DNA from 3 places in the Lacticaseibacillus sp. 53-4 genome. Region 3 is predicted to be linked to each of the others. Evidence: predicted binding sites of a transcription regulator. Region 3 holds the regulator's gene; each other region holds the start of a gene.
What was found. Region 3 encodes NrdR, which represses ribonucleotide reductase genes. Its sites were predicted from a motif close to ACACNATATATNGTGT; they were not measured.

Region 1 (10,013 bases), on a different contig from region 3:
AGAAGCGCTTGCCGGAATCCAGCAGCACATAGTCACTGACTTCGGTTTGGGTGGCGGAATCGTGGCGGCCTTTGAGCATCACGTTTTTGGCGCCCATGTTATGAATCGCTTCAGCAGCCTTGATAATCGCGTCCTTGTCCGTCAGCTTCATGCCGGTCAGGTGCTCGGCCTCATAGAAGTTGGGCGTGATGACATCCGCCATCGGGATCAGTACCGTCTTGAGGGTCTCGAAGGCCTCGGTTTCCAGCAGCATGTTGCCGTGCTTGGTGGAGATCACAGGATCCAGGACGAGCGGGCCAAAGTCGTACTTCTGCAGGTTGGCCGCGACGTTCTTGATGACCGCCGCGTCTGCCAGCATGCCGGTTTTCGCAGCGCGGATCTTTAAGTCTTCGCCGAGCGCCTTGAACTGGCTGTCGATGAACGACAGCGGCATCACCTGACTATCGTGAATACCGTAGGAGTTGCCTGCGACTGCAGCAGTCAAAATCAATGTGCCATAGGTGCCGCGCATGAAAAAGCTGTGCAGATCGGCCTGTGCCCCGGCACTGCCATCGCTGTCGACCCCCGCGATGGTCGCTACTTGTGGTAATTCGTTTGCCATATTCTCGCCCCTTCAGATCAGTATCGGACTTAATTGTACAAGGTTATCCAAAATAAGCAAACGAAAAGCGCCCGTTAAGGCGCTTTGTTTCGGCTTTTAGTTGAATGCCCGCCGCTGAGGCAGCACCGCCTTGAGCCACTGGCCGAAGAACGGATACTGATGGTTCAGCTCCATCACGTGGACGGTCGGTTCCGGGTAGTGCAGGACAATGCGGTTGTTTTCCGTGTCCAGCTTGATGTTGAGCACGTTGTGGTTCGGCAGGTCGAGGGCGTAGGCACCGCGGCCGGCCTGGCGCATCAAAATCGCGTTGTTGGACGCAATCACGAACAATTCGTCCAGCGCCGGGGAGTTCTCCGCCGCCCGCACGTTCACTTGCAGGCGCAGGTGCGCACCGACCAGCTCGTTCGGGATGGTGGTGGAGGCCCAGGTCAAGGTGTCGTCAGCAATGTCGTCGGCGCCCAGGTCCTTCCAGTCGTGGCCGTTGTCGTCCAGCACCTGGTAGCTGACCACACTGCCGTGATCTAGGGGCACGGCGACTTTAATGTTGCCGGAAGATTTAATTTCCACAGTGGTCGACAGCGGTTTGGAGTTGTCGAACTTGGTGGCAAAACTCAGCCCGTCGACTGGCTGCAGGACGGTTTCGTCAATGGTGGCGAAGCTGAAATCTGCGGTGTATAGCACTTTGATCATGGCCGCCAGCGCCTGCAGCTCGCCGTCTGTGTACCCCAGGTCAGGGTCTTTAGCGGTGATTTGAAGCAGGGTCGGCAGGTTCTTGGCGACCAAGCGGCCGTTCGGGGTCAGCGCGCCGTCGATGGCCATAAGCTCGGTGTTTTTGTCCGGGCTGGCCAGATAGATCGTGATGGTGCTGTGATCGCCGTCGCCTACTTGCGGCTCAAACCAGAGGCGCTCGGCAAAGGTGTTGTCGATTTGCTTGCTGGTGCGCAGGGCTTCGAGCAGCTTGTCAGCCATCAGCGCGGTGTAGCTGAGGGTCTCGGCCTGGATGGCAGGCAGGTTGCCTTGCCACAGCGGATCGTTGCGCAGAAAGGCCATGCGCTTGCTGTAGGCGATGGTGATCGCGTCGCGGGCTTGTCGCGCGTTCAAGTCACTCGTGGCGATTTTGGTGATCTCTTGATCTTTAAAATTAAGCATTAGCCTGTTCCTCCTTCAGCGCCAGTGCCTGCATGAAGTCATCCTGCAGGCTGCCCAGAATATTTTCAAACTGGTCAACGGAGCTGTAATTGGAAGTGACCGCTTGGTACTCGTAACGCGTGATTGCGGCGCCCACCTGGAGCTGGCGCTTCTGCGCATCGAAGGCTTCATCGGCGCTGGCCTTGGCGGAGTCAAAGCGGGCCCTGAGCTTACTCTGATCTGGCCCGGCCGGCTTGTGCGCCGGCGCACTGCCTTGGTCTTGGTCGGGATCCACGAAGCTCTTCAAAAAGCCGCGGACCCGCGAGCCAGTAGCCTCGGGCTGCGCGGTGTTGTCGGCAGCCGCGTCCGCTTCGGCGTCTTCCAGCTGACGGTGCAGCCGGTCGACTTCCTGGTAAGTATCCTTGCGCATGGCTTCGAGCTGGTGATCCAGAAAATGGTCCGGATCCTTGGCAAAGGCACGCAGCTGCGGCAGGATGGCGCGCTCGGCGTCAGTGCGCTGTACAATGTTGCGGGCGAAGACATCAATGCTGCCGAACTGGCGGCGGTGGTACCAGTCGCCGAAGAAGACCTCACCCTGATCGGACACCTCAAAAAACGGAATGTGCTCGCGCAAAAAGGCGATGAAGTCCTGCTGCAAAAAGTCGTGCAATTCGTGCACCGCGGACTTGTCATAAGCCAGGATGTAGCCCGGCGTTTCCGCCAATGTCAGACGCAGCGTCTCGGCGGTCTTATCGATTCCCTGATACAGATGATAGGTCGACCGATCGGCCCACGCCTGCGCGAATGTATTAAAAAAGTTATTTTGATAATTAAGGCTCGATTCTACTGTCATAGCATTTCCTCTCGCTTCTTAGCTGATACGTTCAGTTTACCGCAACCGTGAGGTCGGTGAAACCGGTGTTATCAAAAGTTTCCTTATAGAACGCAGAAATATGACCGTTGAAAATGAGAATGTGCCCATTTAGGCGGACAAAGCGCCAGCGCCCGGATAAAATAAATAGCAGACTGACTTTAGGAGGAAGGGCGCATGGCGAAGAAAACACTCACACTCAAGTGGCTTTTTCTGGGGTCTTTGATCACCAACACGGGGATTTCATTCATTTGGCCGCTGACGACAATCTACATGCACGAATACCTCGGCGAGTCGCTGACCGTTTCAGGCATCGTGTTGTTTTTCAATTCCGTGGCGATGATGCTGGGCAACCTGATCGGCGGCCGCCTGTTTGACCGCTGGTCACCGTACCGCACCATTTTGACCGGGATCGCCCTGGACGTGGGCACGTCACTTGCGCTGATTTTCTGGCACGGCTGGCCGGCCTATCCGCTGCTTTTGGTCGTCATGGGCTTTGGCTCAGGCCTGGTCAACACGGCGATCAACTCGTTTGCCACGCTTTCGACCAGCCGGCGCGCGAGTTATGTGTTTAATGTCCTGTACTTTATGCAAAATCTGGGCCTAGTGATTGGCACGCTGATCGTCGGGTACGTGCTGCCGCTGGGCATCGCCTGGATCTTCGCGCTGGCGTTCGTCATGTTTCTCATGTTCTTCGGGGTGGCGCTGGTGCACTTCAACGTGACGCCGCGGCCGAGCACCGAACGGGTCAAAGCCGCGAAGGCCGCGCGGCGGAATCCACACCTGATCAACATCATGCTGCTGCTTGCGACATTATTTTTGACCTGGGTCGCGTACGAGCAGTGGCAGAGCAACATTTCGACCTTCATGCTGAGCCTGGGCATGAACGTGCGCAATTACTCGTTTTTGTGGACCTTCAACGCCGTGCTGATCGTGCTCGGCCAGCCGATCTTGACCCTGTTTGACGATTGGCTCACGGCTCACTTGCGGCTGCGTCTCGGCGTCGGTTTTGCGCTGTTTGGCACCGCCTTTTTGCTGCTGATTCCGGCTCGTTCGTACTGGATGTTCGTGCTGGCGATGGGGGTGCTCACTCTGGGTGAGATTCTCGCGCTGCCCTCGGTGGCGACCTACGTGGACATGTACACCGACCTGACCGAAAAAGGCCGCTTTCAGGGCTACGTTCAAATGTTTGCGTCTGCGGGTCGGGCGGTTGGACCGCTCGCCGGGGCGCTGGTGATCGAGGCGGTGGGCTACCATCCGCTGTTTCTTGCGTTGGCGATTATTCTGTACGTGTCGATCGCGATTTTCTCGTGGCGAGCGGCCGCCGTTAGATAACTAATGCAATTCATAATTAATATTGTAAATGTTCATATTTTCTTCACAACTTATGGATATTATAAGAACATAGAAATGGCGCAAGCCTTTCTACCCCAACCCAATTTTCATTTTTACTCCTCCAAAGTAAAAATCGCCAAGTGGTCCCCCAAACCGCTTGGCCAACTCCTCAGGCCGCTGCCCAGCGGCCTTTTTTGATGCAAGGTGCACAGACTTGGCGTACTCAGGCTGATGATTAGCCTAGGCCGCGGCTTTGCCTGTGTAACAGGCGAAGTCGTTGCCGTAGCTAATCATTCGGCCGTTGCCAAGTCCGAGCCCAGTTAAGTAGGATGCGAAGGGTTCGCGCACTTAGGGGGACAGGTAGCTTAGGCGCGTGGGCGTTGTTGACTCGCAGCCCAGTTAGGCAAGGTGCCGAGGAACAACGATTCTAGATTCTATTCTCACCCACCCTTCGCCCAAAATCTTCTTTACAGCCGCGACGGGTATGCTACAATTAGTCTTGTGTTTTGGGTCCGTAGCTCAGTTGGGAGAGCGCTGCCTTCGCATGGCAGAGGTCGTGAGTTCGAATCTCATCGGATCCAGAGTGAAGATTGCTGCGCCTCTTCGGAGGCACAGCAATCTTTTTTTGCTTTGACCATCCCGCAGAAATTGTAAAAACCCGATACGAGACGCTTGCCAGCGCTACCATTTTTCGATAATCTATTACTTAGAAGGGGTCCTTAGCTCAGCTGGGAGAGTGCCTGCATGGCATGCAGGAGGTCGCGTGTTCAAGTCACGTAGGATCCAGAAGTCAAAAAAAGGCGTCGGTGCAATCAGCATAGTTGCTGAGGGCATCGGCTTTTTTTTTGCCGAACTTTTACGTGGCGTACTCAAAAAGCCGGCACGCGGCCGGCTCAACTGAGGTCATTTCTTGATAAATGTGACATATGCCCAGTACAGCCCGGCCACAATAGCCAGGAACAAGACAATCTTGATGATCAGACTGATGATGCCAGCCACGAGCGGCAACAGTATCAGTCCTAAGATGATGATCACGGCGATGACACCGATTTGTTTCCATTGCGCAGTTTCCATAGTGAGCCTCCATAAGATGATACTTTCAGTATAGCAAAGGCCGGGGACAACAGCGCGTTTCCAGGCGAAAATCCGTCTGAAGACTGAGGTGCCGGGCCTAGGTTTTCACGAAACCAGACGGTTCAAATTAAATCGTTCGCTATACAATATCTAGTGTTTTTGGCCAATTTGGACAGACTTTTTGCCATATATAGTGCCCATATAATCCGGAACGTGATAGAATGTTTCTATGATGTTCGAGTCTGAACAAAGGAACGGAGAGGGTATCCATGATCGATTTAAAAGTAAAAATCAACGTAAAAAAACGCGACGGGCGGATTGTCGACTTTGACCAAAGCAAGATCACGGCCGCGATCACGAAGGCGGCTAAGGCGGTGAACGGCGAACTCGCGCCGACCGACTACACGTTGATCGAATCGATCTCGGATGCCGCGGTTGCCACAATCACCGAGCGCTTCAGCAAGGACGTACGCATTCCCGAGGTGCAAAGCATCGTGGAGCAGGCGCTGCTTGACGCGCACCAGTACGACTGGGGTGAAGCCTACACGAAATACCGCGTGAAGCGCGATATTGAGCGGTCGAAGAAGGCCGACGTCAACTACAACGTCCAGAAGCTGCTGGACCGCGACTCGACTGTTGTGCACGAAAACGCCAATAAGGACTCGCGCGTCTTTTCGACCCAGCGGGACCTGACCGCCGGCGCCGTGGCCAAGGCCATCGGGCTGAAAATGCTGCCACCGGCCGTGGCAAATGCCCACCTGCGCGGCGATATTCACTGGCACGACCTCGACTACACGCCTTACATGGCCGAGACCAACTGCTGCCTGATCGACTTTAAGGAAATGCTCAATCACGGCTTTTGCATCGGCAACGCCGAAGTGGAGCCGGCTCACAGCATTCAGGTCGCCGTCACCCAGATGACGCAGATCATCGCGAACGTCGCGTCCAGCCAGTACGGCGGCTGCTCGTCGGACCGCACCGATGAAGTGCTCGCGCCGTTTGCGCAGAAGAATTACGAAAAGCACCTGCAGGAAGCCAAGGAGCTGCCGATCGATGCCGAAACAGCCGAGGCATACGCCAAGCGCCGCACCAAGAAGGATATTTACGACGCGCTGCAGACGCTCGAGTACCAGGTCAACACCTTGTACTCAACGCAGGGCCAGACGCCTTTTGTGACGGTCGGCTTCGGTCTGGGCACGAACTGGCTGGAACGCGAGATCCAAAAGGACATTCTCAAGATTCGCATTGATGGACTAGGCAAGGAGAAGCGCACCGCGATTTTTCCAAAGCTGGTCTTCACCATCAAAAAAGGGCTGAACCTGCACCCCGGCGATCCGAACTACGACATCAAGGAGCTGGCCGTCGAGTGCGCCACCAAGCGCATGTACCCGGACATTCTGTCGTACGACATGATTAAAAAGCTGACCGGTTCCTTCAAGGCGCCGATGGGCTGCCGGTCGTTTTTGCAGGGCTGGACGGATCCGGACACCGGCGAGGAAGTCAACGCCGGCCGCATGAACCTGGGTGTCATTACCGTCAACCTGCCGCGCATCGCGATGGAAAGCAAGGGCGACAAGGACAAGTTCTGGAAGATTCTCGAGCAGCGGCTCGACATCTGCAAGCAGGGCCTGGTGTACAAGGTCGAACGCGCCAAGCAGGCGACGCCGGAATCCGCGCCGATTCTGTACAAGTACGGCGCGTTCGGCAAGCGTCTGAATGATGACCAAAGCGTCGATGAGCTCTTCAAGAACTCGCGCGCCACGGTTTCGCTGGGCTACATCGGCTTGTACGAGGTCGGCACCGTCTTTTACGGCTCGGCCTGGGAGAAGAACCCGGAGGCCAAGGCCTTTTCCATCGACGTGGTCAAGGATCTGTACGAGCACTGCAAGCAGTGGGAGAAGCAGTACGGCTATCACTTCTCCGTTTACGGCACGCCGTCCGAAAGCTTGACCGACACCTTCTGCCGGCTGGATAAGAAGCGCTTCGGCGTGGTTAAAGACATCACGGACAAGGATTACTACACGAACTCCTTTCATTACGATGTCCGTAAGGCACCGACCCCGTTTGAAAAGCTCGACTTCGAAAAGGACTACCCGAAGTACTGCTCCGGCGGTTTCATTCACTACTGCGAGTACCCGAACCTGAAGCAAAACCCGAAGGCCCTGGAAGCCGTCTGGGACTATGCGTACGACAAGATCGGGTACCTGGGCACCAACACCCCGATTGACCAGTGCTTCGAGTGCGGGTTCAAGGGTGAGTTCAAGGCGACCGAAAAAGGCTACGAATGCCCGCAGTGCGGCAATCACAACCCGGACACCTGCGATGTCGTCAAGCGGCTGTGCGGCTACCTCGGCAACCCGAACAAGCGACCAATGGTTCACGGCCGTCAGGAAGAAATCCTGCACCGCAAGAAGCACATGGTCATCGGCAACGATGACCTGGCAGGTCAGGCCTAACTGTTGCCAACCAAAATGCCCCATTCGCTTTGGCGAGTGGGGTTTTCTGGTACCTGGTGCGGTCAGGATTCGCCGGGCGGTGGCCATTAAAAGAATCTGATTAGAAGCACTCGATTACCAAAAGTAAGTCGTGTATAATTGGTGGTGCTGATTTTCAGAAACGGAGGAAATTTCATGAAAAAATGGTTAATCGCGTTGGCTAGTCTGCTGATGGTGGGCGTGCTCGCCGCATGCGGCAACAGTCAAAGCAGCAGTAGCAAGGCGAACGATAACACTGTCAAGCTGGTGACGCCGAAGACCTTGACCATTGGCCTGGAAGGCACTTACCAGCCGTATAGCTACCATGAAAATGGCAAGCTGACCGGGTTTGAAGTTGAGCTGGGCAAGCAAATTGCCAAGGAGCTCAACTTAAAGCCGAAGTTTGTGGAGACCAAGTGGGACTCGCTGATTGCCGGCCTCAACGTCAACAAGTACGACCTGATCTTGAACAACGTGGCCAAGACCCCTGAGCGCGCCGCCAAGTATCGCTTCACGGTGCCATATACCTCAGGCAAGTCCGAGCTGGCGGTCAAAAAGGGCAACACGACCATTAAATCAATCAAGGACATCAAGGGCAAGAAAATGGCCCAAAGTGTCACCTCGAACAACGCGGCAAACGTGAAGAAGCTCGGCGGGGTGATTGTCCCAGTTGACGGCTTCGCCCAGTCGGTTACGCTGATCGAACAGGGCCGGGCGGATGGCACGGTCAATGACACCGCGTCCTTCCACTCCTACCTCAAGCAGCAGCCGAATGCGGATATTAAGCTGATTCCGGTCGGCAATGCGATTAAGGCCACGCCGGCGCGCGGCCTGCTGCGCAAAGACGAAGGCCCACTGCAAAAGCAGGTCACCAAGGCGATTGAAAAGCTGCGCAAGAACGGCCAGCTCGGTAAGCTCTCGAAGAAATACTTCGGCAGCGACATCACGAAATAATCGAGCGACGGTGAGAGAAGGAGGGATTTGATGAGTGCCTGGCAAATTGTGCTGAAGTCACTGCCGGAATTGCTGGTGGCGATGCTCAAGTACACCATTCCAATTACGTTGATTTCGTTTGCGTTAGGGCTGATTTTGGCGGTGCTGGTCGCCCTTGTCCGGATCTCGCCGTCGCATCAGCCGGTCATGCGGGGGCTGAAAGGCCTGACCTGGTTTTACGTCTGGATCTTTCGCGGCACGCCGCTGTTGGTGCAGCTGTTTCTGATTTTCTTCGGCCTGCCGTACCTGAAGATGAACGGTCATGCCATCATCGAGCTGAACGCCTGGACGGCCGGCATCCTGACCTTTTCGCTGAACACCGGCGCGTACGCGTCGGAAACCATTCGCGCGGCGATTTTGTCGGTACCGAAGACGCAGTGGGACGCGGCCAAGGCGCTGGGAATGAAAAAGTCGCTGATCCTGCGACTGGTCATCTTCCCGCAGGCGCTGCGCATCGCGCTGCCGCCGCTGTCCAACAGTTTCATCAGCTTGATCAAGGACACGAGCTTGGCCAGCGGCATCACGATCATCGAGATGTTTCAGGTCAGCCAGCAATTCGCGGCGCTTTACTACAACCCGCTGGTGTCCTACAGCCTAGTCGCTTTCCTGTATCTGATGCTGACGACGGTTTTGACCGGCGTCCAGAGCTGGCTGGAAAAGCGCACCAGCCGTTACCTGCTCAGCGAAGGGCAATAAGTGATGGCAATCAAAATGGCTCAGAGCGTCCCGCGACGCTCTGAGCCATTTTTTTGGCTTAATCGTGAGTGTCTTCCGGCACCTGATTTTCTGGCCGGTCCAGCAGGTGCTGCCGGCTGATGACGGTGGTGACGACCAGGGTCAGCAGCAGCAGGCCGCTGCCGGCGATGCCAAACAGCAAAGGCGCCGCGAAGTGATCAAACAGGGCCCCGAACACCAGCGTGCCGATTGGCGCAAGCAGCGTCGAAATCGTGAGGTCGAGGGAAAAGACGCGGCCTTGCAGATTCTGCGGAATAATCCGTTGCTTGAACGTGTTTGCAGGGGTGTTGATCAGTACCATCAGGACGCCGTTGAGCATGCTTTGCAGCCAGAAAAAGGCGGTGCTGAGCCAGCTGGGCCAGGAGAACAAGGCCGGCAGTCCGGTAGTCGTGAACATGGCGCCCAGCAGGAACAGGTTAAAGTAGGAAAAACGGATGGGGTGAGTGCGGATGGTGATGGCCGCCAGCAGAATGCCGCCGCTGAACATGCCCACGGCAAAGCCGGAATCCACCAGCCCGTATTGCTGGTTGGAAAGCTTCAGCGTCTGAATGAGCAGATACGGCAGGCCAACATTCATGGCCGCAAACAAGAAGTTGACCGCGGCTGAGGAAATCATGACGGTCAGAATCAGCTTCTGGCTTTTGACATAGGCGAACCCGGTCTTAAAGTTGTTCAGGACGGACTCGCGCGGCTGCGGTGTGGTGAGCGGGGGGACCAGGCGGAATTTCAGCAGCAGGATCGCGACCAGCGCGGTCAGTTCGAACAGTACCTCGATGTAGGCGAAGGTGTCGATAGCCACCAG
Region 2 (10,013 bases), on a different contig from region 3:
CTGCGAGCGGGAGATGTCCGAAAAATTGTCGGCGATCACCTTGTCCAGCCGGCCGCGTTGCGTCGTGATGGTCAATTCTAGCGTGATTTTTCCCCTTTTCCATCGATGAACAACAGGTAAATGACCACCATGACGACGCCGACGGTCAGGCAAGCATCCGCCACATTAAAAATAGCGAAATTCATGAACGTGGTTTCGAACATGTCCGTGACCGAGCCAAAGCGCACGCGGTCGATGAAGTTGCCAATGGTGCCGGCAAGGATCAGCGCCAGCGCAAGTTTGTAGAACCGGCTGCGACCGGCATCGCGCCAGAGCCAGTACACGACGATCAAAGAAACCACTGTGATCAGGTAAAAGAACCACTGCTGGCCGCGCAGCATTGAAAAGGCGGCACCGTCATTTTGCAGGTGGGTCAGCGCAAGGCCAGGCAGAAACGCGACGGTTTCCCCCACTGCGAGGTGGGCGACGACCCACGCTTTGACCACTTGATCGACGACTACTAAGGCCGCTGCCAGTAACAGATATAAAACCATATTCTCTCCTTGTTAGAACAACCCTGAGATTACACCGTCGTCCGAGACATCCATGTTCAAGGCCGCGGGCTGTTTGGGCAGCCCCGGCATGGTGAGCACGGTGCCGGTCATCACGACTAGGAACCCGGCGCCGAGCCGCGGGGTCACGTCGCGGACGTTAATGGTGAAGCCAGATGGCGCGCCTAACGCCTTGGCATTATCGGAAAAGCTGTACTGGGTCTTGGCCATGCAGATTGGCAGGTCAGACCAACCATTTTTGGTGATGGTCCGCAGCGCCAACTCCGCCTTGTGATCATAGTCGACACTGGCGCCGCCGTAAATTTGGGTGACGATCGTGTTGATCTTATCTTTAACCGCATCGGTATTGGCGTAAAGCGGCCGGAAGTCAGCCGGCTGCTTGAGCACGGCGAGCAGCGCATCAGCCAACGCTAGGCCACCCTGGCCGCCTTTGCCCCAAACGTCGGCGGGAATGGCAGTCGTACCTTCTTGCTCACAAAGCTCAACCAGCCGGTTGATTTCGGCCGGCGTGTCCGATGTAAACTGGTTGATGCCGACGATGACGGGAACCCCGTAGCGTTTCATGTTGTGTATGTGGCGCTTGAGGTTGGCAAAGCCGCTTTCCAGCGCGGCAAGATCTTCCGTTTTGAGGTCTGCCAGCTTCTGACCGCCGTTGTACTTGAGCGCGCGCACGGTCGCCACAATCACGACCGCATCAGGCGTTTTGCCCAGCGCCGGGGCGGTAATGTCCATAAACTTTTCGCCGCCCAGATCGGCCCCAAAACCGGCCTCGGTCAGTGCAATGTCGCCCATTTCAAGCGCCGCCCGCGTCGCGATGATCGAATTGCACCCGTGGGCAATGTTGGCAAACGGGCCGCCGTGAATCAAGGCCGGCGTGTGTGCCAGCGTCTGCACCAGGTTTGGTTTGACCGCGTCCCTCAGCAGCATCGCGATCGCGCCCGTCACCCCGAGGTCATCAACGGTGACCGGCTTGCGGTCATAGGTGTAGCCGATGACAATTTTGGCGATGCGGCGCTTCAAGTCGCCAAGACCATCTGCCAAGCACAAAATCGCCATCAGTTCGCTCGCAACGGTGATGTCAAACTCGGTTTCACGCGGCACCCCTGAGGTAACGCCGCCCAGGCCGATGGTGACGTGGCGCAGTGCGCGGTCGTTGATGTCCAGGACGCGGCGCCACTGGATGCGGCGCGGATCCAAGTTCAGCTGGTTGCCCTGCTGCAGGTGGTTGTCGATCAGCGCCGCCAGCGTGTCGACTGCAGTGGTCAGCGCGTGCATGTCACCGGTGAAGTGCAGGTTGATGTCTTCCATCGGCACCACCTGGGAGTAGCCGCCCCCGGTGGCGCCGCCCTTCATGCCCATGACCGGGCCCAGCGAGGGTTCGCGCAGCGCGATCACCGCGTTTTGCTGACGCAGGCGCAGCGCGTCGCCTAACCCGATGGTCACGGTGGACTTGCCTTCCCCGGCCGGGGTCGGGTTGATCGAGGTGACCAGCACCAGCTTGCCCAAGGGCTTGCTTTTGAGCCGCTTCATCGCGGCAAGCGTCAATTTGGCCTTGCTGCGTCCGTAAGGCTCGAGCTCGTCTGGGGTGAGGCCGACCATAGCGCCGATCTCCTCGATCGGCTTCATTTCACTTTGTTCGTTTGCCTGCGCAATTTCGATGTCTGACACGACTAACCCCTTTCTGGCAGCACGGCTGCCAATGCCTGCTTGAGTGCGTCATTATGGCCAAAATGAATAAACGTAATTTTACCGTAAGACCGCGTCACCAGTGTGCAAGTCTGCTTCTTCCAGGCCACCGCCGTCACGTCTTCAGGTGCGATCTGCAGTGAGTTGCCAGGTAAAAGTCGGCGCAGCGTGACGCGGCCAGCGCCGACCACCAGGCGGGAGCGTTGAATCTGCAACGCCGCGAGCGCCAGCACGACCACCAGGAGCGCGGCAGCCGGCCAGCTGACCGGCCCGTAGCCGATGAGTTCCATTTGCAAGACCACGGCAAAACTCACGCCGATCATGATGAAGGCCCAAAACATGGTAAAATCGAGCCAGCCCGGTTGAACGTAAAATCGGTTTTTCACACAGCCACTTCCTTAAGGAGAACGATGAATAAACTATACACAGATGCAGCGACAAAAGGCAATATTGGACTCGGCGGGATCGGTATTTTGATCATCGCCGAAGGGCAGCAGGATCAGACCCACTTACCGCTTCCCGAAATGAGCAATCATGAGGCGGAGTTTGAGGCCGCCATTGCCGGCTTCAGGCGCCTGCTGGCCTTGGGCCTGACTGGTCCGGTCACCTTTTACAGTGATTCTAAGCTCGTAATCGAGGCGCTGGATAAGCATTACGCCAAGCACTATGGTGATTATGTCACAGAATTGACCGCCTTGACCAAGCAATTCTCGTGGGTCTTGTGGCAGTGGGTCCCTGACCACGCCAACCGTGGGGCCCACATGCTGGCCCAGCAAGGGCTGCATGAGGCGGAAGCGGCCGCACGGTAGGCCCACTCGTGGCACTACGCCTGACTGCTTCTATATAATGAAGTCACAGGGCGATGCAGGTTGTCCTTTACCTGCGGACGTGGCAAAATTGGCCACAGACGAGGTCCGGCGGCTTGCCGGGCGATCAATCGATTAAAGGCGGTGCGTGCATGTCTCTTCTTACAATCATCATTTTACTGGTGCTGCTGCTCAACACCATTGCAGCCATTTTCACCGTGCTCCGGTCGGTGCGCGATATTTCCACGACCTGGGCTTGGCTTTTGGTGCTGATTTTTCTGCCGGTGATCGGGTTTGGCATTTACCTGTTTGCTGGCCGCGGCCTCTCGACCAAAAAGGTGCACGCGATCCAAACCGAGTACCGACGCGGGACCAAGGCCTTTGTGGCGATGCAAAAGCACGCCAACACCCACGGCCGCCTGCTGCCGGCCGCGGTGACCTCAACGGCCGCCAAGGAGCTGACCACCTTGTTTCTTAACACGGCCAGCGCGCCGGTGCTGGGGGATAACTCAGTCGACCTGTTCTTCGACGGCAAAAAAAAGTTTGCCAAGCTTTTTGAAGACATCGAAGCGGCGACGGACCACGTCTTTGTGGAGTATTACACCTTTTACAACGACGAGCTGGGCAACCAGTTCCGGGACCTGTTGATCAAGAAAGCCAAGCAAGGCGTCAAGGTCCTGGTCCTTTACGACGCCTGGGGTTCCCTTGGCGCAAACAAAAAGTTCTGGGCGCCGCTGTTGGCCGCTGGGGCCAAGGCGGAAGCCTACTTTTCCTCGCAGCACCTCATCACCGATTTTCGGCTGAACTACCGGCTGCACCGCAAAATCGTTGTGATCGACGACGACATCGGCTTCATCGGCGGCTTTAACGTCGGCGACCAGTACGTGTCCCGCAAAAAGAAATTCGGGTTCTGGCGCGACACGCACCTGCGCATTCGCGGCAATACGGTGTACGCGCTGAAGGTGCAGTTTCTGATGGACTGGAATGCGACCGTGCCGGATGATCAGGCCGAGCCTTACGACATCGATGTCGCGCCGCTGTCGCCGGAAAATCTGGCGACGCGCCACATTCACCTGGGGAGCGCGCCGATGCAAATCGTCGCCAGCGGCCCAGATTCCTCCGCGCAGCAGATCAAGTACGGCTATGTGAAGATGATCGCCAGCGCGACCAAGTCGATTCGCCTGCAGACGCCGTACCTGATCCCCGACGACACGGCCATGGACGCGCTGATCACCGCCGCCTTGGCCGGCATCGACGTCCAGGTGATGGTGCCGGACATGCCCGATCACCCCTTTATCTTCCGGGCGACCCAGTACTACGCCAATTACCTGAGCCGCTACGGGATTAAGATCTACCACTACCAAAACGGCTTCCTGCACGCCAAGACCCTGGTGATCGACGATGTGGTCGCCAGTGTCGGCTCAGCCAACTTCGATATTCGCTCGTTTAAGCTGAATTTTGAAGTCAACGCGTTTATCTACGACGCCAAAATTGCTGAGCAGCTGACGGCGGCGTTTGATGAGGACTTGAAGCACAGTCAGCTGCTGACGCCGGCGCTGATCAAGAGTCAAGGCCACTGGCTGCGATTCAAGCAGTATTTCTCACGGCTTCTCTCCCCTGTGCTGTAACCAATCAGAGAGCAAAAAACGTGTCTCTTATTCAATTTCCAAAGTACGCCAGCGCCCCTGGGTCGCGATTCTAAGACGAATCGCAGCTCAGGGGCGCTTGTGTTTCGGACTAAACGTGTATATCTCTCAGTCTGGTTTATTTGACCCATTTATCAAATGCTTCCGGACGCTTGCGCAACGTCTCCAAAGCCGCCTTGACCATTTCGTCGTGGCGGGCCTTCAGTTCGTCGCCTTCCAGGTGATAGCGATCGATCAAATACCCCGTGGCAAGGTCTTCAACGCTTCGCCGCTCCAGGCCCCCATCTTTGAACAGGGCATCGACCCCTTCCAAGCCATTTTTAGTGGCTTCGATCAGGGTTTTCGCGAGGTCGCGGCTTTTGATTCCGTGCTTGCTGGCGTAATCGATGAGGCCATCCACCATGTCGACAGCGGCAGCTTCGTCCGCTTTTTTGTCATCACTCATGTTTTCACCTCCGATACCTTGTGTCTTTATTATAGGTCAATGGCCGGACCCTGAGAAACTTACAAAAAAATAGTGTCCAAAGGCTATTTTTATTTGGACAGTCGCGGTATACTAAACGTACAAAACCTTTAACACCACACCTTGAGGCCTGAAAATCCGTTGGCCACAAGATGTGGTGTTTTTGCTTGACCGCACCCCCAACATTGAGTATGATAGTCCCATAAGATAACAAGAAAGAGTGATTGATATGAGCAATATTACATTGTTTACCAAGAACGGCTGCCCGCAGTGCCGCATGACGAAGAACTACCTGCGGACCCACAACATTCAATTCACCGAACACAACATTAACGAAGAGCCTCAATACATCAGCTACTTGAAAGATAAAGGCTTCCAGGCTGTGCCGGTCCTTGAGGCTGACGGATTGCAATCCTTCTACGGGTTCCGCCCAGAAGCATTGAAGCAGCTGGCTGGCTAATCGGCCAGCTTTTTTCATCTCCCTAACTTTGTGAAAGTGGTGACATTATGGCATTAAGCACGCTGAAACCAGAAGACGTTTCATACTACGCCTTGAATAATGAGATCAACATCCCCGTTGATGGCCAGATTCCGCTGGCCAAAGATAAGCAGGCCCTGGCGGCCTTTCTTGAAGAGAATGTGACGCCAAACACCAAACATTTCGCCTCCCTTCAGGACAGGCTCGACTACTTGGTCAAAAACAAGTACTACGAAAAGGCCATGCTGGATAAATACAGTCCAGCCTTCCTGGAAAAGATCAACGATTTTCTGACCAACGCCGGGTTCCAATTCAAGTCCTTCATGGCGGCGTACAAGTTTTACGCCCAATACGCCTTGAAGACGGATGACAACCAGTACTACTTGGAAGACTTCAAAGACCGCGTCTTTTCGAATGCCCTGTACTTTGCGGATGGCAACGAAGACTTGGCGATGGCCCTGGCGGATGAAATGATCCACCAGCGCTACCAGCCGGCCACCCCGTCGTTCCTGAACGCCGGCCGCTTGCGCCGCGGTGAATTGGTTTCCTGTTTCTTGCTGCAGATCGCCGATGATATGAACTCCATCGGCCGCGCCGTGAACTCAGCGCTGGAGCTTTCCCGCATTGGCGGCGGGGTCGGCTTGACCCTGTCGAACCTGCGCGAAGCCGGGGCCCCGATCAAGGGCATCGAAGGCGCAGCCAGCGGTGTGCTGCCAGTCATGAAGCTGCTGGAAGACAGCTTTTCCTATTCTAACCAGCTGGGCCAGCGCCAAGGGGCCGGGGTCGTTTACCTGAACGTCTTCCACCCAGACATCATTAGCTTCCTGGGCGCCAAGAAGGAAAACGCCGACGAAAAGTACCGCGTCAAGACCCTGAGCCTCGGCGTGATCGTACCAGACAAGTATTACGAACTGGTTGCCGCAGACGCTGACATGTACCTGTTCTCCCCTTACTCCGTGGAGCGCGAGTACGGCCAGCCATTCTCCTACGTTGACATCAGCAAGGAATACGACAACATGGTCGCCAACCCCAAGATCAAGAAGTACAAGATCAAGGCCCGCGACCTGGAAAACGAAATTTCTAAGCTCCAGCAGGAATCCGGCTACCCGTACATCGTTAACATTGATACCGCTAACGACGCCAGCCCGATCGCCGGCAAGATCATCATGTCCAACCTGTGCTCGGAAATCATGCAGGTGCAAACGCCAAGCGTGATCAACAACAAGCAGGAATACGACGTGATGGGCACCGATGTTTCCTGCAACCTGGGTTCAACTAACATTCCGAACCTCATGAAGAGCCAGGACTTCGGCAAGAGTGTTGAGGCCATGGTGCGCGCGTTGACCTATGTCACCGACAGCAGCAACATCGATGTCGTGCCGTCGGTTCAACACGGCAACCACCTCGCCCACTCCATCGGCCTGGGCGCAATGGGCCTGCACACCTACTTTGCCTTGAACCACATGCAGTATGGGGACGAGGAGTCGCTCGACTTCACCAACATCTACTTCCTGCTGCTCAACTATTACACCCTGAAGGCGTCGAACAAGATCGCCGCAGAGCGCGGTGAGACCTTCCACAACTTCAAGGCCAGCAAGTACGCCGATGGCTCGTATTTCGACAAGTACGTCAACCAGACCTGGGCGCCGAAGACCGCAAAGGTTCAGGAGCTGTTCAAAAACGTGAAAATCCCGACGCAGCAGGATTGGGCTGATCTAAAAGCCGCGGTCATGAAGGATGGTTTGTATCACCAGAACCGTCTTGCTGTCGCCCCGAACGGCTCGATCTCTTACATCAACGACACCAGCGCCTCCTTGCAGCCGATCGTCAACCGCATTGAGGACCGCCAGGAAAAGAAAATCGGGACGATCTACTATCCCGCTCCTGGCCTTTCCAACGACACGATGCCTTATTACAAGAGTGCCTACGACATCGACATGCGCAAGGAAATCGACGTTTACGCCGAGGCCCAGCAGCACGTTGACCAAAGCATGTCCCTCACCTTGTTCATGCGCTCCACGATTCCAGAAGGCATGTACCCATGGAAAAAGGGTCGCACCAACAAGATGACCACGCGCGATTTGAACATTCTGCGCAACTACGCACACCACAAGGGCATCAAGTCGATTTACTACATCCGGACTTACACGGATGACCAGGAAGAAATCGGTTCGAACGCTTGCGAATCTTGCTCGATTTAAACCGCAGCGGGCATGGCTTGGCCCTGCCTTTTGCGAGTCTTGCGGCAAACAATTTTAAGGAGTGGCAAAATGGCTGAAAAGCAGTACATTGCGATCAATTGGAACGACATTGAAGACCAGATCGACAAGGCGACCTGGGAAAAGCTGACCGAGCAGTTTTGGCTCGATACCCGGATCCCGGTGTCAAACGACCTGGATGACTGGCGCACCTTGAGCTCAGACGAGCAGTGGGTCGTCGGCCATGTTTTTGGCGGCCTCACGCTGCTGGATACCCTGCAAAGCCAGGACGGCATGCGCAGCTTGATGGACAATATTCGCACCCAGCAGGAGCGCGCGGTGCTGAACAACATCCAGTTCATGGAGTCCGTGCAGGCAAAGTCCTACTCGACGATTTTTTCCACGCTGAATACCCCGGCAGAAATCGATGAGATCTTTGACTGGACCAACTCCAACAAACACCTGCAGTACAAGGCCAACAAGATCAACGACATCTATCACAACGGTTCGCCGCTGGAGAAAAAGGTCGCATCAGTCTTCCTGGAAACCTTCCTGTTCTACTCCGGCTTCTTCACCCCGCTTTACTACCTGGGCAACAACAAGTTGACCAACGTTGCAGAGATCATCAAGCTGATCATTCGCGACGAGTCCGTTCACGGAACCTACATCGGCTACAAGTTCCAACTTGGCTTTAACGAGCTCTCAGAAGACGAGCAAAGCAAAATGAAGGACTGGATGTACGATCTGCTGTACGACCTCTACGCCAACGAGGAAGGCTACACCAACGACTTGTACGCCAAGACCGACTGGACCGATGAAGTCCTCACCTTCCTGCGCTACAACGCCAACAAGGCGCTGATGAATCTGGGTCAGGATCCCCTGTTCCCAGACACCGCCGAGGATGTGAACCCGATCGTCATGAACGGGATCTCCACCTCCACGTCGAACCACGACTTCTTCTCCCAGGTCGGCAACGGCTACCGTTTGGGCGAAGTCGAAGCCATGAGCGACGACGACTACAAGTTCTAGGCCAAAATAATAGCGCTGATCATCAAAAGTGATCAGCGCTATTTTTGTGCCTAGGCTAACCCAGGCGTCATGCTGGCCTGGTAAATGGCCGTGACCGCCGCTTCATCCAGCGGCAGGTAGGCATTGCCTAAACGCTTGGCAGCGGCTTGGGCCATTGGAGCGAAGTTCTTATCGTCCGCAATGCCCACTTCCGGCAGCGTCATGCCAAAGCCAAGGCTGGTGATCCAGCTCAGCGTCTTGGCAATCGCGTGGCCGGCAAGATCCGCTTCTTCGGCATCGGTCAGGTGCCAGACGTTGCGGCCAAACCGGGCAAACAGCGCCGTGGTCGTGGGATCAGACGTCAAGACGTAATGCATCCAGCGCGGGGTCAAAATCCCCAGCCCGACACCGTGCGTGATGTCGTAAAACGCGGAGAGCTCGTGCTCCATGGCATGACAGGACCAGCCGTTGCGGTTGCCCGCCCCCATTTCGCCGTTCAGCGCCGCGGTGGCGGTCCACATGAGGTTCTGACGCGCCGGCAGTGAATCCGGCTGCTTGATCGCCACTGGCGCCCATTTGATCACGCTGCGCATCAGCCCTTCGATCATGCCCTTGGTGGCGTCATTATCGGGTTCGCGATCAAAATACTGCTCACACAGGTGGCTGAAAATATCCATCGAACCGGCCGCGGTTTGCCGCGCCGGAACGGTGAAGGTCAACGTCGGGTCCATGAATGATACCGCCGGCGTGCGACTGCTGCGAGCCCCCAGTTTTTGCTTGGTCTCAGGATTGGAGATGACCGCGTTGATATTCATTTCGGTACCGGTGGCGGCAAGCGTCACGACGTCAACAATCGGCAGCTGCGGGGTGCTTTTGCCCAGCTCGCTGTCAAGCACCAAGTCCCACGGGTCGCCGGCGTAGTTCGCAGCCTCACCGATTACCTTGGATGCGTCAATGACCGAGCCGCCGCCGACGGCCAGGATCACCTGAATGTTGTTGGCCTTTGCCAGCTTCTTGCCGGCGCGCACGGAAGCGATTTTGGGATTGGGCGCGATGCCCGGCAGCTCCGTGACGTGCAGACCAGAAAGGGCCTTGATGACGCGGTCATACAGCCCACTGGCTTTAATTGAATGACCGCCGTAAACAAAGAGCACGCGGTCGCCGAACTGGCTGACCG
Region 3 (10,013 bases):
CGAAACGCTGTTTCACCGCCGCCGCTATCTGAACGACATCCACTCACGCAACTTCAACCTGCGCCAGTTTGCCGAGCGCACCGCGATGAACACGCCGATTCAAGGCAGTGCGGCCGACATCATCAAGGTCGCGATGATCCGTATGCAGCAAATGCTTGATGAGCATCACCTGCAGTCGCGCATGCTGCTGCAGGTCCACGATGAACTGATTTTTGAGGGGCCCGCTGAGGAAATGGCCCAACTCGCCGCCCTGGTGCCTAAGGTGATGGATTCGGCAGTGGCGCTGGACGTGCCGCTGAAGGTGGAAAGCCACTACGGCAACACCTGGTTTGATGCCAAATAAACAGATGAGGAAGGCCCGGTCTAATGCCAGAACTACCAGAAGTTGAAAATGTGCGCCTCGGCCTGACGGGGTTGATCGTCGGCAAAACGGTCCAAAAGGTGACGACCGACTGGGAGAAAATCCTGATCGGCGGCGTTTTTCACTTTAATCAAGTGCTGAAAGGCGCGACCATTGACCAGATTGACCGGCGGGGCAAATACCTGCTGATCCGCTTTGACAACGCCGTGACCTTGGTGTCGCACCTGCGTATGGAAGGCAAGTACCAGCTGGCGCTCAGGCAGGATGATCCGGCCCCACGGTTTTGGCACGTTGCCTTGACCTTCACGGATGGATCGCAGCTCCGGTACTTGGACATGCGCAAGTTTGGCCGCATGCAGCTGGTGAAGACCGGCAGCGAAGGAACCGTGGTGCCAGGCCTGGCCAAAATGGGCCCGGAGCCGACACTGGAAACGTTTGACGCCGCTGCATTTTACCAGACGATTCACAAGCGCAAGGCGCCGATCAAGTCGGTGATTTTGGACCAAACTGTGGTGGCCGGGGTCGGCAATATCTACGCCGACGAAAGCCTGTGGCTCAGCCAGCTGCACCCGGCCCAGCCGGCTTCGACTATCACCAAAAAAGAAGCCCGGCTGCTGCATGATAACATTATCGCCGAGCTGCAAAAGGCGATCCGGCTTGGCGGCACCAGCGTTCACTCGTTTGTGGACGCGACTGGAAAGCGCGGGGCGATGCAGGATGAGTTGCACGTTTACGACCGTGAAGGGACGCCTTGCGATCGGTGCGGCACGACGATCGTCAAAATCAAAGTGGGCCAGCGGGGCACACACTTTTGTTCCCACTGTCAGAAACTGAGGAAGCGCAAGGTAAGATGACGTATGTTTTAGGATTGACCGGCGGGATTGCCACCGGTAAAAGTACCGTGGCAGGCGAGTTTCGCCGGCACGGGTGTCCGGTCGTGGATGCCGACGAGGTCGCGCGCGAAATTGTCGAGCCTGGCCGCCCGGCGCTGCGCAAAATCGAAGCGGCGTTTGGCCCCGGTGTGATCCGGTCTGACGGGTCGCTCGACCGCAAGGCACTGGGCGACATTGTATTCAACGACGCCGCAAAGCTTGCCCAGCTGAATGCCATCGACCATCCGTACCTGCGGGCCGCCATTGAAGACGCGCTGGCCGCGGCCAAGGCGACTGCGGCCAAGGTGGTGGTGGGGGAGATCCCGCTGCTGTACGAAACGCATTACGAAGACAGTTTTGACGGGGTGGCCGTGGTGACGCTGCCGCCGAACATGCAGCTTGAGCGGCTGATGGCCCGCGACGGGCTGACTCAGGCGCAAGCCCAGGCGCGCATCCAGGCGCAGCTGCCGCTTAGCGAGAAGATTCAGCGTGCGGACTTTTTGATCGATAACTCGCAAGGGCCGGCAGTGCGCAAGCAGCAGGTCGAGGAGCTGTTGGCCCACTTGAGCCGGTGATTGTTAAATTGCCCCGTGGTATAATGTAGTATCAAAATGAAGAAGGTGTGCCTGTGCTCTGCCCACATTGTCATCATAATAGTTCGCGGGTCGTCGATTCTCGGCCCACAGACGGCGGCCGTGCGATTCGCCGGCGCCGGGAATGCGAGAACTGCGGCTTTCGCTTCACCACCTTTGAGCGGGTCGAGCAGACGCCGCTTTTGGTGATCAAGAAGAACGGCACGCGCGAGGAATTCAGCCGCGAGAAGATTCTCAAGGGCCTGATCCGCGCGGCTGAAAAGCGGCCGGTCACCATGGAACAGATGCAGAAAATCGTCGAAAATGTCGAAAACAAGCTGCGCGCGATTGGCGAAAACGAGGTTTCGAGCCAGCAGATTGGCGAGTTTGTGATGAAGCAGCTGGCCGAAGTTGACGACGTGGCATACATTCGCTTTGCCTCAGTCTACCGGCAGTTCAAAGACATGTCCGTGTTCATGCAGGAACTGCAGGACATGATGAAGCGCGAAAAGGATCAAGGAAAGTAAACCAACCGGCGTGGGGCGACCGACGCCACTTTTTTGAGTAAAGGAGGGATCAGCGTGACCAAACCCAGCAGCTACATGGCACAGGACGATTTCATCGTGGTTCAGGCAACTTACTTTAGCGACCTCGATCAAGACGTCGCCGTGCACCTTTACCAGCCGCTGATTGGCCCCGTCGCGCTCGCCCTTTACCTCAGCCTCTGGAACGATTCCCGGCGCCAGCCTGGCGCGGCCGACCGCCGCAAGCAAACAGCTTTGATGGACCTGCTCGGCGTGGATCTAGATACGCTGTACGCGGCGCGCGTGCGACTGGAAGCGCTGGGCCTGATGAAGACCTACACCTCGACCGACGCCGGCGGCCGCTATTGGGCCTATGAGCTGTACCGGCCGGTTGCGGCGGATCGCTTTTTCCAGGACGACACGCTGAGCTTGCTGCTGTTCGACCGGGTCGGGGAAGTGCGGTTCACTCAGCTGGCCAACCGGTATACGATTCACACCGTTAGGGCCCAGACCTGGCGCGACGTGTCGGCGAACTTGCTGGACGTGTTCCAGCTGACGTCGGTGGCGCCAAATGCGGCGACCAAGGAGGCCAAGCGGCAGGTGGCGGAAAAGCCACTGCCGGCGGTCTCCTTGAGCGACGGAGCCAGCTACGACTGGGAGCTGCTTGAAGCGCTCACCACCAAAAGTGGGCTGCGAGGCGGCCAAATTGGGCAACATCGCGCCGCTTTGGCCCAGCTGGCCACCTTTTACGGGCTGACGCCGCCGGTGTTTGCGCGCTTCATACAGCAGGCGACCAACCGGGCGACCGGCGAGCTAAGCCTGCGCGCGTTGCGCCAAATCGTGGAGCAAGCCTACCAGAAGCAGGCGCCTCACCTGGCGCCAAAGGGCAGTGCCCAGCCGGCTCAAGCGGCACCGGCGGCCGCAGCAAGCCCGGCGCTTTCCACCAGCGAGCAGGCGCTGATCCAGCAAGCCAAAAGCACGCCGCCGCGCGAGTTTTTGGAGGCCGCTAAGCACCGCAAGAACGCGCAGCTGTTCGTCGCCTCTAATGAGCTGCAGGCGGTGCGCAAACTGGCTTCGCGGAATGTCTTCGACAACGCGACCATTAATATCTTGATCGACTACATTCTGCAGAATTACGACAGCGTCAATCAGGCACTGCTGGACGCGATTGCCAACCGCTGGCTGGCGGCCGGCGTCGACAGCCCCGAGCGGGCGCTGCAGGAAATCAAGGACTATCAGCAAAAGCAAAGTCAACCGCGCAAGCGCAAGACGCAGCCGGCGCGCCAAGAGGCCAAGCCAGACTGGTTAGATAAGCCGTATCAGGCCAGCAGCGCTGCGGCAGATCCGGCGGAGACGGCCGCAATCGAAGCCAAACTGGCCAAACTGCGCGCCATGAGAAAGGATGACAGCGATGAAACCCATGAAGGATGAACTAGCCAAGATCATGGACCAGCGGCAAATGACCGCGGAATACCGCAAGATGATGCAAGACGCTGTCGCCGACCCTGACGTGCAAGCCTTTTTGAAGGCCAATCAGCGCCAGTTGGCCCCTGATGCAGTCAGCCGCAGCGCGGCCAAGATTTACGAGTTCGTCACGGCCCGTGATCGGCTGGCGGCCGGGGACCCGTTGATCGCGCCGGGCTACCAGCCGCAGTTAGTCGCCTCCAATGGGTTGATCGATATCACTTACACGGCCACGCCGGAGAAGGTGGCGCAGGACGCCCAAGCGGCCCAGGCGCGCCTGATCACCGCTTTGAACATGCCCAAAGCGATTAAGTCGGCAAGCCTTGAGACTTACGATCCCAGCGACCGCAGCGCGGCGCTGTCGTCCGCGCTCGACTTCACCATGGGAATGGCCGAGGCGCCGGACCAATTTCACAAGGGTCTGTACCTGACTGGGCCGTTCGGCGTCGGTAAAACTTACCTGCTGGGCGCCATCGCGAACGACTTGGCCAAACAGGGCATCGCCTCGACCATGCTGCATTACCCGACCTTTGCGGTGGAAATGAAAGGCGCCATTGCGGACAACTCCGTGCTGGCCAAAACCGACCGCATCAAGAAGGCCAAGGTGCTGATGATCGACGATATCGGGGCCGAAGCCTGGAGCGCCTGGGTCCGCGATGAGGTGCTCGGCGTGATTTTGCAGTACCGGATGCAGGAAGAACTCCCAACCTTGTTTACATCGAACAAAAATATGCAGGAGCTGACGGCGTTTCTGTCTGGCAGCGAAACCGGCAAGGCCGACGAGCCGGTCAAGGCGCAGCGCATCATGGAGCGCGTGCGCTTCTTGGCCAAGGAAATCACGGTCGGCGGGCCAGACCGCCGCAACGCCTGACAAACAGGGCGCACACTAGTGCACCATTCGTGAACTTTTTACCGAGTAAGCCTTGCACCGCGCCAGGGGCTGTGGTTTAATCTAAGTATCAAAGACGGAAGCAAAAAGGAAGTCCCATCCAGAGAGTTCTGGCAGAGCTGAAAGCCAGGCATCGACGTCCGCACCACTTTCCGAGACTGGCCTTCGGGCCCCCGCAGCGCAGGTTACGCGCAACGAGTGGAAAGCAGTGCTTTCAAATCGGGTGGAACCGCGAGCAAAATCGTCCCGAGTGTCAATTGACACTCGAGGCGATTTTTTTGTTTTTCGTCACAAAAGGAGAATGGCTATGTCAATCAAGATCACGTTACCAGATAACAGCATCAAAGAATTTGACGCCGGCGTTTCGACGCTGGACGTTGCTAAAAGCATTGCCAACAGCCTAGCCAAAAAGGCCGTAGCCGGCAAGTACAACGATCAGCTGATTGGGCTGAACGATGCGCTGAAGGCTGATGGCAGCCTGGAAATCATCACCAAGGACTCCGCTGAAGGGCTTAACGTGCTGCGCCAGACTGGTGCGTTTGTGCTGGCTGCGGCCATCAAGGCACTGCACCCAGAAGTGCGCTTGGGCGAAGGCGAGGCCGCAGATGACGGCTTCTACTACGATACCGACCGTGAAGACGGCCAGCTGACCGTCGACCAGCTGCCGGCGATCGACGCGAAGATGAAGGAAATCATCAAGGCCAATGCGCCAATTGAAAAAATCAGCATGAGCAAGGCCGACGCGAAAAAGGCCTTTGCCGACGAACCGTACAAGGTGCAGCTGATCGATGCCATCAAGGGCGATGAAGTCAACGGCTTCAAGCTCGGCGACTTCTGCGACTTTGAGGAAAGCGTGCTGCTGCCCAACCTGAAGGACCTCAAGCACTTCAAGCTGCTGTCGGTTGCTGGGGCGTACTGGCAGGGCAAGTCGTCCAACCCGATGCTGCAGCGGATCTACGCGACGGCCTACTACAAGGAAGCCGACCTGGAAGCAGACGGCAAGCGCCGTCAGGAAGCCAAGGAGCGCGACCACCGCGTGATTGGCCGCGACCTGGATCTGTTCTTCGTGGATCCTAAGGTCGGTGCCGGCCTGCCGTACTGGATGCCAAAAGGCGCCACTATTCGCCGCATCATCGAGCGCTACATCATCGACAAGGAAATCGCCGATGGTTACGAACACGTCTACACCCCAGTTTTGATGAACGTGGATGCGTATAAGACCTCCGGCCACTGGGATCACTACCGCGATGACATGTTCCCACCGATGGACATGGGCGACGGCGAAATGCTGGAGCTGCGGCCAATGAACTGCCCGAGCCACATCCAGATTTTCAAGCACCACATTCGCTCATACCGTGAGCTGCCGTTGCGCATCGCCGAACTGGGCATGATGCACCGCTACGAAAAGTCCGGGGCATTGTCTGGCCTTCAGCGGGTCCGGGAAATGACCCTGAACGATGGCCACACCTTTGTCGCTTTGGATCAGGTCCAAGACGAGTTCAAGAAGATCCTGAAGCTGATCATGGCCGTTTACGAAGACTTCAACATCTCCGATTACACCTTCCGGCTGTCGTACCGCGATCCTAAGAACACCGAGAAGTACTTCGATGATAACGAAATGTGGACCCGCAGCCAGAGCATGCTGAAGGGCGCCATGGACGACCTGGGCCTTGACTACTACGAGGCTGAAGGCGAAGCCGCCTTCTACGGCCCGAAGCTCGACATCCAGACCAAGACGGCCCTGGGCAACGAGGAAACCATGTCGACCATTCAGCTGGACTTCATGCTCCCAGAGCGCTTTGACCTGAGCTACGTCGGCGCCGATGGTGAAAACCACCGCCCAGTCATGATCCACCGCGGCATTGTCGGCACGATGGAGCGATTCATTGCCTACCTGACGGAAATCTACAAAGGGGCGTTCCCAACCTGGTTGGCCCCAACCCAGGTCGAACTGATCCCAGTTTCGCTGGATCAGCACCTCGAGTACGCCAAGCTGCTGAAGGATAAGATGGTCAAGGCCGGCCTGCGCGTCGACCTGGACAGCCGCAACGAGCAGATGGGCTACAAGATTCGTGAAGCTCAGACCCAGAAGATTCCTTACACGGTCGTGGTCGGGGACAAGGAAGTTAACGCTGCCGCCGTGTCGGTTCGCCGCTATGGTGAGTCCGACGGCGAGGAGATGCCGGCCAACTTGTTCATTGAATCGGTCGAAGCCGAGATCAAGAACTACAGTCGCGACGGGAAGCACAAGCGCGGCGAAGGCCAGGCTAACCTTGACAAGTAACTGAAGCGTTTGGGGAAAAAGGGGCGTGCCCTTTTCTTTTGGACCCGGCCCCCTGTTGAAAATTTGGACCCGGCCCCCTGTTGAAAAGCTTGACGCGCCGGGTGCGGGCGTGTATGATTAGAAAGTTGAGAAAAAGCAGAAGTTCCCGCTTCTCACCCACGCCACTGGCCTCTAGGTAAATGATCGGTAGATAATCGACGGCGGGCGCACACTGCGCTCGCCGTTTTTTGCTTTTCTCGAAATTAATTCGGAGGTGAATTGCCATAGCACGAGATATGATGGTCAACGATGGGATCCGCGCCCGCGAAGTCCGCTTGATCGACCAACATGGTGAACAACTTGGCGTCAAGAGCACGAGCGAGGCGATGGAACTTGCATCGACGGCAAACCTGGACCTAGTTCTGGTTTCGCCGACTGCCAAGCCGCCAGTTGCCCGCATCATGGATTTCGGCAAGTTCCGGTTCGAGCTGCAGAAGAAGCAGCGCGAAGCACGCAAGAAGCAAAAAACCATCAGCATCAAAGAAATTCGGTTGAGCCCGACGATCGGCGAAGCTGATTTCAACACTCGTCTGAAGAACGCGCAGAAGTTCCTGGAAAAAGGGGACAAGGTCAAGGTTTCTGTGCGGTTCCGAGGGCGGGCAATCACCCATAAGGACTTGGGTCGAAAAGTCCTGGAACAAATGGCCGAAGCGTTGAAAGACGTCGCGAACGTGGAGGTTCGTCCCAAGATGGACGGCCGCTTCATGTTCCTGATGCTCACCCCAAAGCCAGATCAGAAGAATCAGTAATTGATTCTTCAACATACGTATTAGGAGGAAAATCGTCATGCCAAAATTCAAGACACACCGCGCTTCTGCTAAGCGCTTCAAGAAAACTGCTAGTGGCGCTTTGAAGCGGGGCCACGCGTACACCAGTCACCGGTTCCACGGTAAGACTAAGAAGCAGCGTCGTCAGCTGCGCAAGTCAGGTTTGGTATCCCACTCAGATATGAAGCGGATCCGCCAGATGATGAGTCAGATGAAGTAATTGTGCTTGCGGCCGCATGCGGTCCTTGCACTTATCGTTTTCGCTTGATTTTTGAGGAGGAATTAACATGGCACGTGTAAAAGGTGGAACAGTTACTCGTAAGCGTCGTAAAAAGATCCTGAAGCTCGCCAAGGGCTACCGTGGGTCAAAGCACCTGCTGTTCAAGGCAGCAAGTGCGCAGGTCATGGTTTCGTACCGGTACGCTTTCCGCGACCGCCGCGCAACCAAGCGCAACTATCGCTCCCTGTGGATTGCCCGGATCAACGCTGCGGCGCGGATCAACGACATTTCCTACAGCAAGCTGATGCACGGCTTGAAGGTTGCAAAGGTCGACATGAACCGCAAGATGCTTGCGGACATCGCCGTTTCCGATCCTGACGGCTTCGCTGCCTTGGCAGCAACCGCCAAGAAGGCTTTGGCATAACATCCATAATCAATCGGTCCGCACCCGGACCGATTTTTTTGTGCCAGTGATTGAAAGCGTTTACTAATGGTGCTAGACTAAATAACGAATGAACGATTGTGACAAATCAAATCGTGCAATTCATAATCTAATCCAGAGGTGAGCAACATGGCAGAGCCATTTGTGACAAGCAGTGCAGAACAACCCCTCGACGTGATCAACGTGTTTGACCTGGAGGAGGCGGCAAAAGAAGTGATCCCCCAGGGCGCGTATGGCTACATCTCAAGCGGGGCCCAGGACCTTTACACCATCCGGGAGAATATTAAGGCGTTCAACCACAAACTGGTGGCGCCGCGCGTGCTGCAGGACATTTCGTTTCCCGCCGACATGCACGTCGACTTCATGGGCCATCGCCTGACCAGCCCGCTGATCATGGCGCCGGTGGCCGCCCACAAACTGGCCAACACCCAAGGGGAGGTCGCCACTGCCCGGGGCGTGGCCAAGCACGGGACTATTTTTACGATTTCGTCGTTTGCCAGTGAGACGTACGAGGCGCAGGCCGCAGTGCGTAACGGTCAGCCGCAGTGGTTCCAGCTGTACCAAAGCAAAGACGACAAGGCGACGAAGCAGATGCTCGATGTGGCCAAGCAAAATGGGGCCGAGGTGATCGTGCTGACCGCGGATGCGACCGTTGGCGGCTACCGCGAGGCGGACAAGCGCAACCACTTCACGTTCCCAGTCGGCCTGCCAATCGTGCCTTACGAAGACGGCCAGGACCGGACAATGGACGCCGTTTACAAATCGGCCAAGCAGGCCCTTTCGCCGCAAGACATTGCGTTCATTAAGGATTACTCCGGGCTACCCGTCTACGTTAAAGGGGTGCAAACCGCAGCCGATGCCGAAGTCGCGATCCGCGCCGGCGCCGACGGTATTTGGGTCTCTAACCACGGCGGCCGGCAGCTGGACGGCGGCGTGGCGTCGTTCGATGCGCTGCAAGTGGTGGCCAAACAGGTGGCTCACCGCGTCCCAATCGTCTTTGACTCTGGAGTGCGCCGCGGGATGCATGTGTTCAAGGCGCTGGCGTCCGGCGCCGACTTGGTCGCCATCGGCCGGCCGGTGATTTACGGCCTGGCGCTTGGCGGCAGCCAAGGCGTTGAGGCGGTGTTCGAGGAGCTTGAAAACGAGCTGCTGATTGCGATGCAGCTGACTGGCACGCACGACATCGGCGAAATCAAACGCACGCAGTTGATTGACAACCGCTACGCCGATTGAGTCAAGTCATTTTTGCCATCAAAATAGGCCAGCGGATGTGCTGGCCATAAGGGACCCTTGCGACTGCGACGCCGTGAGGGTTTTGTTATTCTGCAGGATTCTTCATGACGACGAGTTTGCCCGCCGGGTGGTGGCTTTCAAGCAGTCGGTGGCCTTCCTGCACGCCGGCCAGGGAAAACGGCAGCTGCTTAGCAATGCGCACCGAAAGACCGCCGGCTTCCGCCAGGGCCGCAAGTTGTGGGAAGACTGTTTCAGGCTTTTCTTGCGGCCCATCGCCGAGCTGCACCAGGTCGAGGCACTTGCCGCCGGTTGCCGGCTTGGCGTAGGCAGTGGTCAGCAGGGTGCC

Region 1: nrdD (anaerobic ribonucleoside-triphosphate reductase) is a predicted target of NrdR. The motif match lies at 5,151-5,166, and genes of this name have one in related genera.
Region 2: nrdH (glutaredoxin-like protein NrdH) is a predicted target of NrdR. The motif match lies at 5,298-5,313, and genes of this name have one in related genera.

Annotation. Positions count from the first base shown of each region.
Region 1 covers NZ_BOLT01000005.1:18,981-28,993, forward strand. Annotated here, with positions in the region: gene thiD (bifunctional hydroxymethylpyrimidine kinase/phosphomethylpyrimidine kinase) at 1-601, opposite strand, end outside; gene JUF21_RS03180 (hypothetical protein) at 698-1,750, opposite strand; gene JUF21_RS03185 (SbcC family exonuclease) at 1,743-2,582, opposite strand; gene JUF21_RS03190 (MFS transporter) at 2,778-3,935, shown strand; tRNA gene JUF21_RS03195 (tRNA-Ala) at 4,444-4,516, shown strand; tRNA gene JUF21_RS03200 (tRNA-Ala) at 4,649-4,721, shown strand; gene JUF21_RS03205 (hypothetical protein) at 4,839-5,009, opposite strand; gene nrdD (anaerobic ribonucleoside-triphosphate reductase) at 5,279-7,465, shown strand; gene JUF21_RS03215 (transporter substrate-binding domain-containing protein) at 7,640-8,437, shown strand; gene JUF21_RS03220 (amino acid ABC transporter permease) at 8,468-9,172, shown strand; gene JUF21_RS03225 (MFS transporter) at 9,231-10,013, opposite strand, start outside.
Region 2 covers NZ_BOLT01000004.1:46,702-56,714, forward strand. Annotated here, with positions in the region: gene JUF21_RS02700 (RluA family pseudouridine synthase) at 1-87, opposite strand, end outside; gene lspA (signal peptidase II) at 78-533, opposite strand; gene JUF21_RS02710 (formate--tetrahydrofolate ligase) at 546-2,219, opposite strand; gene JUF21_RS02715 (EbsA family protein) at 2,222-2,623, opposite strand; gene JUF21_RS02720 (reverse transcriptase-like protein) at 2,648-3,046, shown strand; gene cls (cardiolipin synthase) at 3,196-4,671, shown strand; gene JUF21_RS02730 (hypothetical protein) at 4,808-5,134, opposite strand; gene nrdH (glutaredoxin-like protein NrdH) at 5,382-5,612, shown strand; gene nrdE (class 1b ribonucleoside-diphosphate reductase subunit alpha) at 5,660-7,831, shown strand; gene nrdF (class 1b ribonucleoside-diphosphate reductase subunit beta) at 7,901-8,857, shown strand; gene JUF21_RS02750 (iron-containing alcohol dehydrogenase) at 8,908-10,013, opposite strand, start outside.
Region 3 covers NZ_BOLT01000002.1:11,733-21,745, reverse strand. Annotated here, with positions in the region: gene polA (DNA polymerase I) at 1-343, shown strand, start outside; gene mutM (bifunctional DNA-formamidopyrimidine glycosylase/DNA-(apurinic or apyrimidinic site) lyase) at 367-1,215, shown strand; gene coaE (dephospho-CoA kinase) at 1,212-1,808, shown strand; gene nrdR (transcriptional regulator NrdR) at 1,862-2,332, shown strand; gene JUF21_RS00980 (replication initiation and membrane attachment family protein) at 2,387-3,760, shown strand; gene dnaI (primosomal protein DnaI) at 3,741-4,664, shown strand; gene thrS (threonine--tRNA ligase) at 4,990-6,966, shown strand; gene infC (translation initiation factor IF-3) at 7,224-7,754, shown strand; gene rpmI (50S ribosomal protein L35) at 7,792-7,992, shown strand; gene rplT (50S ribosomal protein L20) at 8,060-8,416, shown strand; gene JUF21_RS00950 (alpha-hydroxy-acid oxidizing protein) at 8,564-9,667, shown strand; gene JUF21_RS00945 (NADP-dependent oxidoreductase) at 9,753-10,013, opposite strand, start outside.